3 regions of the Paenibacillus sp. RU5M genome follow, and region 2 is predicted to be linked to each of the others. Evidence: a T-box and tRNA genes for the amino acid it is inferred to sense, from the RefSeq annotation. Region 2 holds a T-box; the other regions hold tRNA genes.
What was found. The T-box of region 2 lies ahead of leuS (leucine--tRNA ligase). A T-box ahead of a tRNA ligase gene usually reads a tRNA of that ligase, here a tRNA-Leu.
Positions count from the first base shown of each region.

Region 1: it has a tRNA-Leu gene. The T-box ahead of leuS (leucine--tRNA ligase) is inferred to sense a tRNA for this amino acid. The anticodon was not compared.
Region 3: it has a tRNA-Leu gene. The T-box ahead of leuS (leucine--tRNA ligase) is inferred to sense a tRNA for this amino acid. The anticodon was not compared.

Region 1 covers NZ_OBQM01000001.1:300-2,578, reverse strand. Annotated here, with positions in the region: gene CRO25_RS00025 (ABC-three component system protein) at 1-590, opposite strand, end outside; tRNA gene CRO25_RS00015 (tRNA-Leu) at 1,186-1,271, opposite strand; gene CRO25_RS00010 (general stress protein) at 1,508-1,957, opposite strand; gene CRO25_RS00005 (hypothetical protein) at 2,165-2,279, shown strand, end outside.
Region 2 covers NZ_OBQM01000007.1:173,139-175,417, forward strand. Annotated here, with positions in the region: gene leuS (leucine--tRNA ligase) at 1-1,207, opposite strand, end outside; T-box leader at 1,280-1,547, opposite strand; gene CRO25_RS20455 (phosphotransferase family protein) at 1,646-2,279, opposite strand, start outside.
Region 3 covers NZ_OBQM01000002.1:944,384-946,662, forward strand. Annotated here, with positions in the region: gene CRO25_RS10075 (X2-like carbohydrate binding domain-containing protein) at 1-489, opposite strand, end outside; tRNA gene CRO25_RS10080 (tRNA-Leu) at 820-903, opposite strand; gene pelA (pectate lyase) at 1,022-1,981, opposite strand.

The DNA of each region.
Region 1 (2,279 bases), on a different contig from region 2:
TCCAATTTTTTAACAACTTCGTTATAAACCTGAAAAATATGGAAGTTATTTGGTCGGATTGTTATTTTATCTATTAAGGAAAGTCGATTCCCCGGTGATAACTCCATAAAAGATTGGCACCCATGTATCTTTGTCTCATACGGTAGGGTTGCATCCTTAGCTAATATCGCTTTCTCTCGTATATCAATCACTCGTTGTGCTTCCTCAGTCATCAAATCAACAATATTTTGTCTTTGTCCTTCACCGTTTATCAATTTTGCTAATGGATTATCAGCAGAAATAGTATCATTCGTGACAAAAAACAACTCATACTTGTCAAGAGAAGCAAATTTAGACCAAATTCTTATTGTTTTCCAAAAACCTTCATTTTTTAGTGTAAGTGAAGAAGGACGATTTGTTGAATGTTTTAACTGATATAATTTTGTAGTATCTTTTGTCTTCAAAGCAATATCATCATCAGCTTCTATGTAAACCTCATCCAAATCATCTCTTGATTCATTCCATAACACAATAAGAGCATAAAATGGCTCAAAGCGATAACCTAAGTAAGGGGCTTGAGCAGAGTGAATACTTGTTGACAGGTTAGTCACCTCCTAAAGAACCAGTAATTATATTTTGAACTACCATTAGACACAAAAATAAGTGAGTCAAAATACATAATTCGCCAATATTCTACCATCTCCTTCCAAACAAACGTTCTATTTAAGGAGACAATATAAATATGTCGTAAACTTCAAATTTTGAAATCTATATTATTCAAATGACAATCAGAAAAAATCAGGAGGAAAAATATGCACAAGGTCAAAGAACAAGAGTCTAAATCATTGAGGAAAAGTAATGATAACACAACAAAATATTTTGCTTAAGAACTTTCCGAGTGTTTCCCTACGGTTAAAGAGCCAAGAAAAAAAACACCATGATCTCATACATTGGCACAAAGATGACGGTAGTATATATCGAAGCTCATTACGGACTCCGACGTTCTGAGGCTCTTGGGTTAAAGTGGGATTGCATCAATTTCGAAGAGAAGACAATCTCAATTAATGAGGTTCGAGTAAAGTACGGCAAAAAAGTAGTCGTAAAGAGGTTTTTAGAAAAAGAATCCAGCGACCTAAAATTTAGCAAACCATCTTAAAAAGAAACAAGGGTTCCAGCTCTAACGAGCTGAAACCCTTGTTCTTAGGATGCCGAGGACCGGGATCGAACCGGTACGGTAGTCACCTACCGCAGGATTTTAAGTCCTGTGCGTCTGCCAATTCCGCCACCCCGGCATGGGTATGTATTTCTTGGCGACAAGAAATATCTTACCATGAAATTTATAGCTTTGCAATACCTTAATATAAAATTATCCAAAAAAATGAAACAGGCACTGCCAGCGTTAGCGAGCAGTGCCTAGAAAGTTCGAGTTGCGGTCCCGAACTTTCTTTAAACCATCTATATTAAGGGAGGTGTGAAATAAGAATACCTCCCCAACATTAAAGAAACCTAAAATCAGGCTTAAATTAAACTAAAAAAGAAGAATAGGTGCAATTCGGGCTGCCTCTTCCTCGCTGCATTCCACAACCACCAGGATATGCCCCTGCACCAGCCAATCTTCATAGTAATTAGCATCTTCTTCAGAGACCCCTGCTTCTGTTAAGGTAAGCACCAGATCATCCGTCTCATTTCCAATCTCGTTGCCTGCAAGTTTGCGTACCGCTTTTCCGATGGACATCGTCTGATCCATCCGCTTGCCCAGACCAGCAAGCACCCCTTTAAGCACGCCTAGTGCACCGTCTGTTCCTGCGCCCTTCAGAGGCATAGGCAAACCAGTCTTCTCGCTTACCACTTCGAGATTAACCTGTTCTTTGGCTACCGCACCCAAATATTTATCTGCTATACCTTCCTCTTTCAATTTATTTAACATGATAATGGCTTCATTCTCCGTGCGTACGAGTCCGATCAGCAATTGTGTCATTATACTTCCCCCTCCTTTTACCCTTATATAACCCTGGTTGCTTCTTCAAAAACGGATATCATATAATAAGTCCTTTCACCTATGTAAAATTTAATTTCTGATCTGGAAATCTATACCTAGTTCTGATAGACTAGATAAAGAAGACAAATTAACCATTGAAATTATTGACATATCGAATTACTATTCCATAACCAGGAGCAATGACATATGAAAAAAGAGGTAGAAATTGCCATTCGACGCAAACAACAAATTATCGTTCGTAATACAAGTGGACAAACGGTAACTGGATTTCCGGAACGTACAGCCGATGCTTCCATTCTCT
Region 2 (2,279 bases):
TCATCTTAGCAATCGCTTCTTCGTTGTTCAATCCGTTCAGGAAATCGGAGTTCACATGCGGTCCGTCTCCGGAATACGCTTCTTGTGTCACGTCGCCACCCTGTACAACCTCGATGATGTCCAGACCAAACTGTTTCGCAAACTCCCAGTCACGAGCGTCATGTCCCGGAACGGCCATGATCGCCCCTGTGCCGTATCCAGCCAGAACATAATCGGCGATCCAGATTGGCACCTTCGCTCCGTTTACCGGATTGATTGCATAAGTTCCTGTGAACACACCCGTTTTGTCTTTAGCCAAATCAGTACGTTCCAGATCACTCTTGCGAGCAGCCTGTTCCTGATATGCCTTGATTGCTTCACGCTGTTCAGCTGTTGTAATGACTTCCACCAGCTCATGCTCAGGTGCCAATACAGCATAACTTGCACCAAACAAAGTATCTGCACGTGTCGTAAACACTTTAATAACTTCTTCATGACCCTCAATGGCAAAAGTAACTTCCGCCCCGGTCGATTTGCCGATCCAGTTGCGCTGCATATCCTTAATACTTTCCGACCAGTCCAGCTCTTCCAGGTCTTCCAGCAAACGCTCTGCATATTCTGTAATTCTCAATACCCACTGGCGCATCGGTTTACGAACGACCGGATGTCCACCACGCTCACTCTTACCGTCGATAACTTCTTCGTTCGCCAGTACCGTTCCCAAAGCTTCGCACCAGTTCACAGGCACTTCATCTACATAAGCCAGGCCTTTATTGTACAACTGGATGAAGATCCATTGCGTCCATTTGTAATAGTCAGGGTCTGTTGTGCTGATCTCCCGATCCCAGTCATATGAGAAACCCAGTGATTTGATCTGGCGACGGAAATTGTCAATATTGCGGAATGTAATATCCCGTGGATGCTCACCAGTATCCAATGCATGCTGCTCAGCAGGCAGGCCGAAAGCGTCCCAACCCATTGGATGCAATACATTGAAACCGCGCATACGTTTGTAACGGGATACGATATCCGTTGCCGTATATCCTTCCGGGTGACCTACATGCAGACCTGAGCCGGATGGATACGGAAACATATCCAGGGCATAAAACTTCGGTTTAGCCGGGTCTTCACCCGTTTTAAACGTTTTATTGTCATCCCAGTATTGCTGCCAACTTTTCTCCATGTCTTGTGGCTTATAGCCGTGTTTAGGCTGTTGATTCTCACTCATCTATTGTTCCTCCTCTTGGTTATTCGCTTTTATTGCAACAAAAAAACCTCAGCATCCCGTAGCGTTTGCAGCGCTAGGGACGAGAGGTTGAATTCCCGTGGTACCACCCTAGTTAGCGGACGAACGTGCTTCGTCATCCACTCCCTTTGGACCTGTAACGGCGGTTAACCGATGCGGATTTCCATTCCTGAGCCCGAATGTAACTTCGGTCATTTGCAAGATGGTGTAATCACCGCATTTCTCCAAGGCGAGTTCGTGAAATACTGTCAACCGACTTGCACCAAGCGCCGGCTCTCTGTCATGTACAGGATTCACTACTGATCCTTATCATCGAAATATGTATACGATATGATCGGAAACATTATATAAAAAAGCAGCATTAAAGTCAATATTACACTGTCTGTTGAGTATAAGCAATGCTATGCATCAGTATACACATTAAGACGACTGGAATCGCTTGATTCCTTCTTCTAGATTATCAATCGACCACTGAATGTGTTCCTTGTTCTCGTATTGACGATACGGACACTCGATTCTCAGCGCCAGATCAAAGTACAGATCATATAAACTTCTTCTTTTTCGTTCACTATCTGTTGTAACTGCTCTTCCATATCCTTTGAGGAATCCCAGTGTATTATTAAAATGACTGAAATAGTGCTCCATGAGAGGATCTGCCCAAAGGGAACGTTCAAAATCGATAATAGCCGTGATTTTCCCCGCTTCTACAAATACATTCCCATCCCACAAATCCCAATGTACAAGCACAGGCTCTTTGACATCATCCAGCACATCCGATTTTTCTTGAATCAAACGCTCCAGTTCCTCATAACGAATCGAAAATTCCAAACCCGCTGCCTTGCTATCTGCAAGCATATCATCCATTAGGCACAGGAAAGCTTCTTTCCACGTCGTATAATGCGATTTCTTTGAGGAAAAGTAACCAAACTTCTCTCCTTTAATTTCATTGATCCGACGATTGTACGCACCCAGCTGCTGCTCTATGAATTCCTGCTCTTCTGCACTGTACTGATCTTTGACTTTGTTATATGGCGTTCCTGGCATGTACTCCATA
Region 3 (2,279 bases), on a different contig from region 2:
GAGCGGTTTTACTGCAATATCTTGCATACGACATGCCCCGCCCGACCCATAAACCTCAAGATTTTTATCATAGGCGGTGATTGATAATCCCGGAATCAGATAGATTCCGATCTTCTGTCCGTTATTATGGACGTAATCAATGACCTCCTGAAATCCATTTGGATAAAGAACAGTACTCGGAATAGGACGGCCGTATTCATCTTCGTCACCGTTCCAGCCAGCATCAATATTAATGTATTCATATCCATGGGCTTGAAGCTTCTCACGCATGGCGTCCGATTGCTTCTTTATACTCTCGGCCGATGTCCAGTTACCCGGCCCGTCATATACCTGCATGCTGTAACTGCTCCAACCCATATACGGCTTTTGGGCCAGACTCTTATCTGCTGCTTGTGCCACATTACCTGTCGTTCCCATAATCCCGAACTGCACCGCCGCAATCATAAATACCATGAAACACATTGCCATCCTTTTTCCGATTCGTTTCAAATTATCCCTACCCCCTCTGAATTTGGTCATTCAAATTCCTGTTGATAGCGCTTCCACACGAGAAGAGAATAGTGGATGAGGCATTCCCAAGATAGGTACAATTCGGTATTTTACGTACAATTAACCTGAAATATAGGGGCAAACCGTCGCAGAACAAACATATTTCCATTAATGGATAAATAAACAAATGGAAACTTCATTTTTGCTCAAGCCGAGGGAATGGGTTGAAAAGAATCAGGAAAAGCAAAGATCAAAATCTGTAAACAAATAAAAAAGGTTCCTAGAGTGGCAGCAATGCCATTCTAGGAACCTTTTTCGTGTTACATATGATGCGGTCGAGAGGACTCGAACCTCCACGGGGGTTAGCCCACACGGACCTGAACCGTGCGCGTCTGCCAATTCCGCCACGACCGCGTATGTCTTATCTCCGAGAAATTATATCGCGGCGACAAGAGATAATATATCATGTGCAGGTAATTAGTGTCAACAAAAAAAATATAATTTCGCCTTCAATGATAAAGCTTTTTATAAATTATATCTTTGAAGGCCAGTTGCCATACCAGGCATACCCGCCTCTTCTTTCCTTATCGATATCGCTGAGTTTGTATTTCACAACCCCATCACGTCCTACGAAGATCGGTTTATCCGTTCCAATTTCGTAAAAACGTGCCCAAATTGGCGATGCACCTGAATCAGCTACGAGTTTGCTATCTCCGTTTTCTCTGACATACTTGTATCCTGTAATTTTCACGTTGTTGAACCAGGCTTCTGCCGCTTGAATGTAAGCCTTAATTTTCGAGTTCGACGGTCTTGTTTTCAAAAACTTTACAATCGTACTGCTCTCTCCAGCACTTAGAGAAGGCACTTCATATATCCTTGCTCCTGCAGGTTTTAGGGAGCTGGAATCATGCTGCTGTCCCCATGCAGTCAGTTTACCATTTGCTACAACCTGTGTATTGAGAATAGCATCTACACCTTTGGCAACTGATTTTTTACTGCGATCCGCAAGAGAGCTGTCGATGAATGAGAAATCACCTTTACGTGCACCTACTTCATCCAGCATGTACATGACATTAATCATGGCATCGTCGTTGAAGGTAATGTGTTTGTGATAGCCTGAGCTCTGGTATACTTGTGGCCATCCTCCATTGGAGTACTGCATACTTAACAAAAAGTTGATTCCTTTGATGGCAGCAGCCGAATATCGCGGATCATTTGTCTTTTTAAATTCCTTGGCTAATCTTCTAATTTCTGAGTATGTAGCTTTATTATCAATCGTAGATTTGGCCCACTCACCACTTGTTTCTTTGTAATCCTTCTTCCATCCCCCGTCAGGACGTTGATTCTTCAAAATATCTGAGATACTTGCTGTCGTTCCAGATGCGTCTGCAGCAGATACCTTAGCAGCAGGCTGAAATACCATTCCGACAACAGAGAAAACCATTGTACATGCCATTACCAAAGATGCAAACCTTGCTTGTGCCTTCAACATCGTTTAGAACACTCCCCAATTCATTTTCTGCAAACTGTTTTCCTTGAGCGTCTCCCCTCCTTATATTTGTTTTTAAACTCAAACTATTTCTTTTCATCCAATAAGTGGATTAGATAAAAAGAATTCTATGCAAAACAATGAATTTTGTCAATAATTGCAACAATATGTAACAAATTCTTTGTCTTAACCTTTAGGTATCGTCTAATCGAAATGTGAGAAAGCCAATAAATTATCCAATTTTTCTCCATTTGAAACAGTAGTTACTTTTTTGTCATCTATTAAAACCCAATATTCGAGT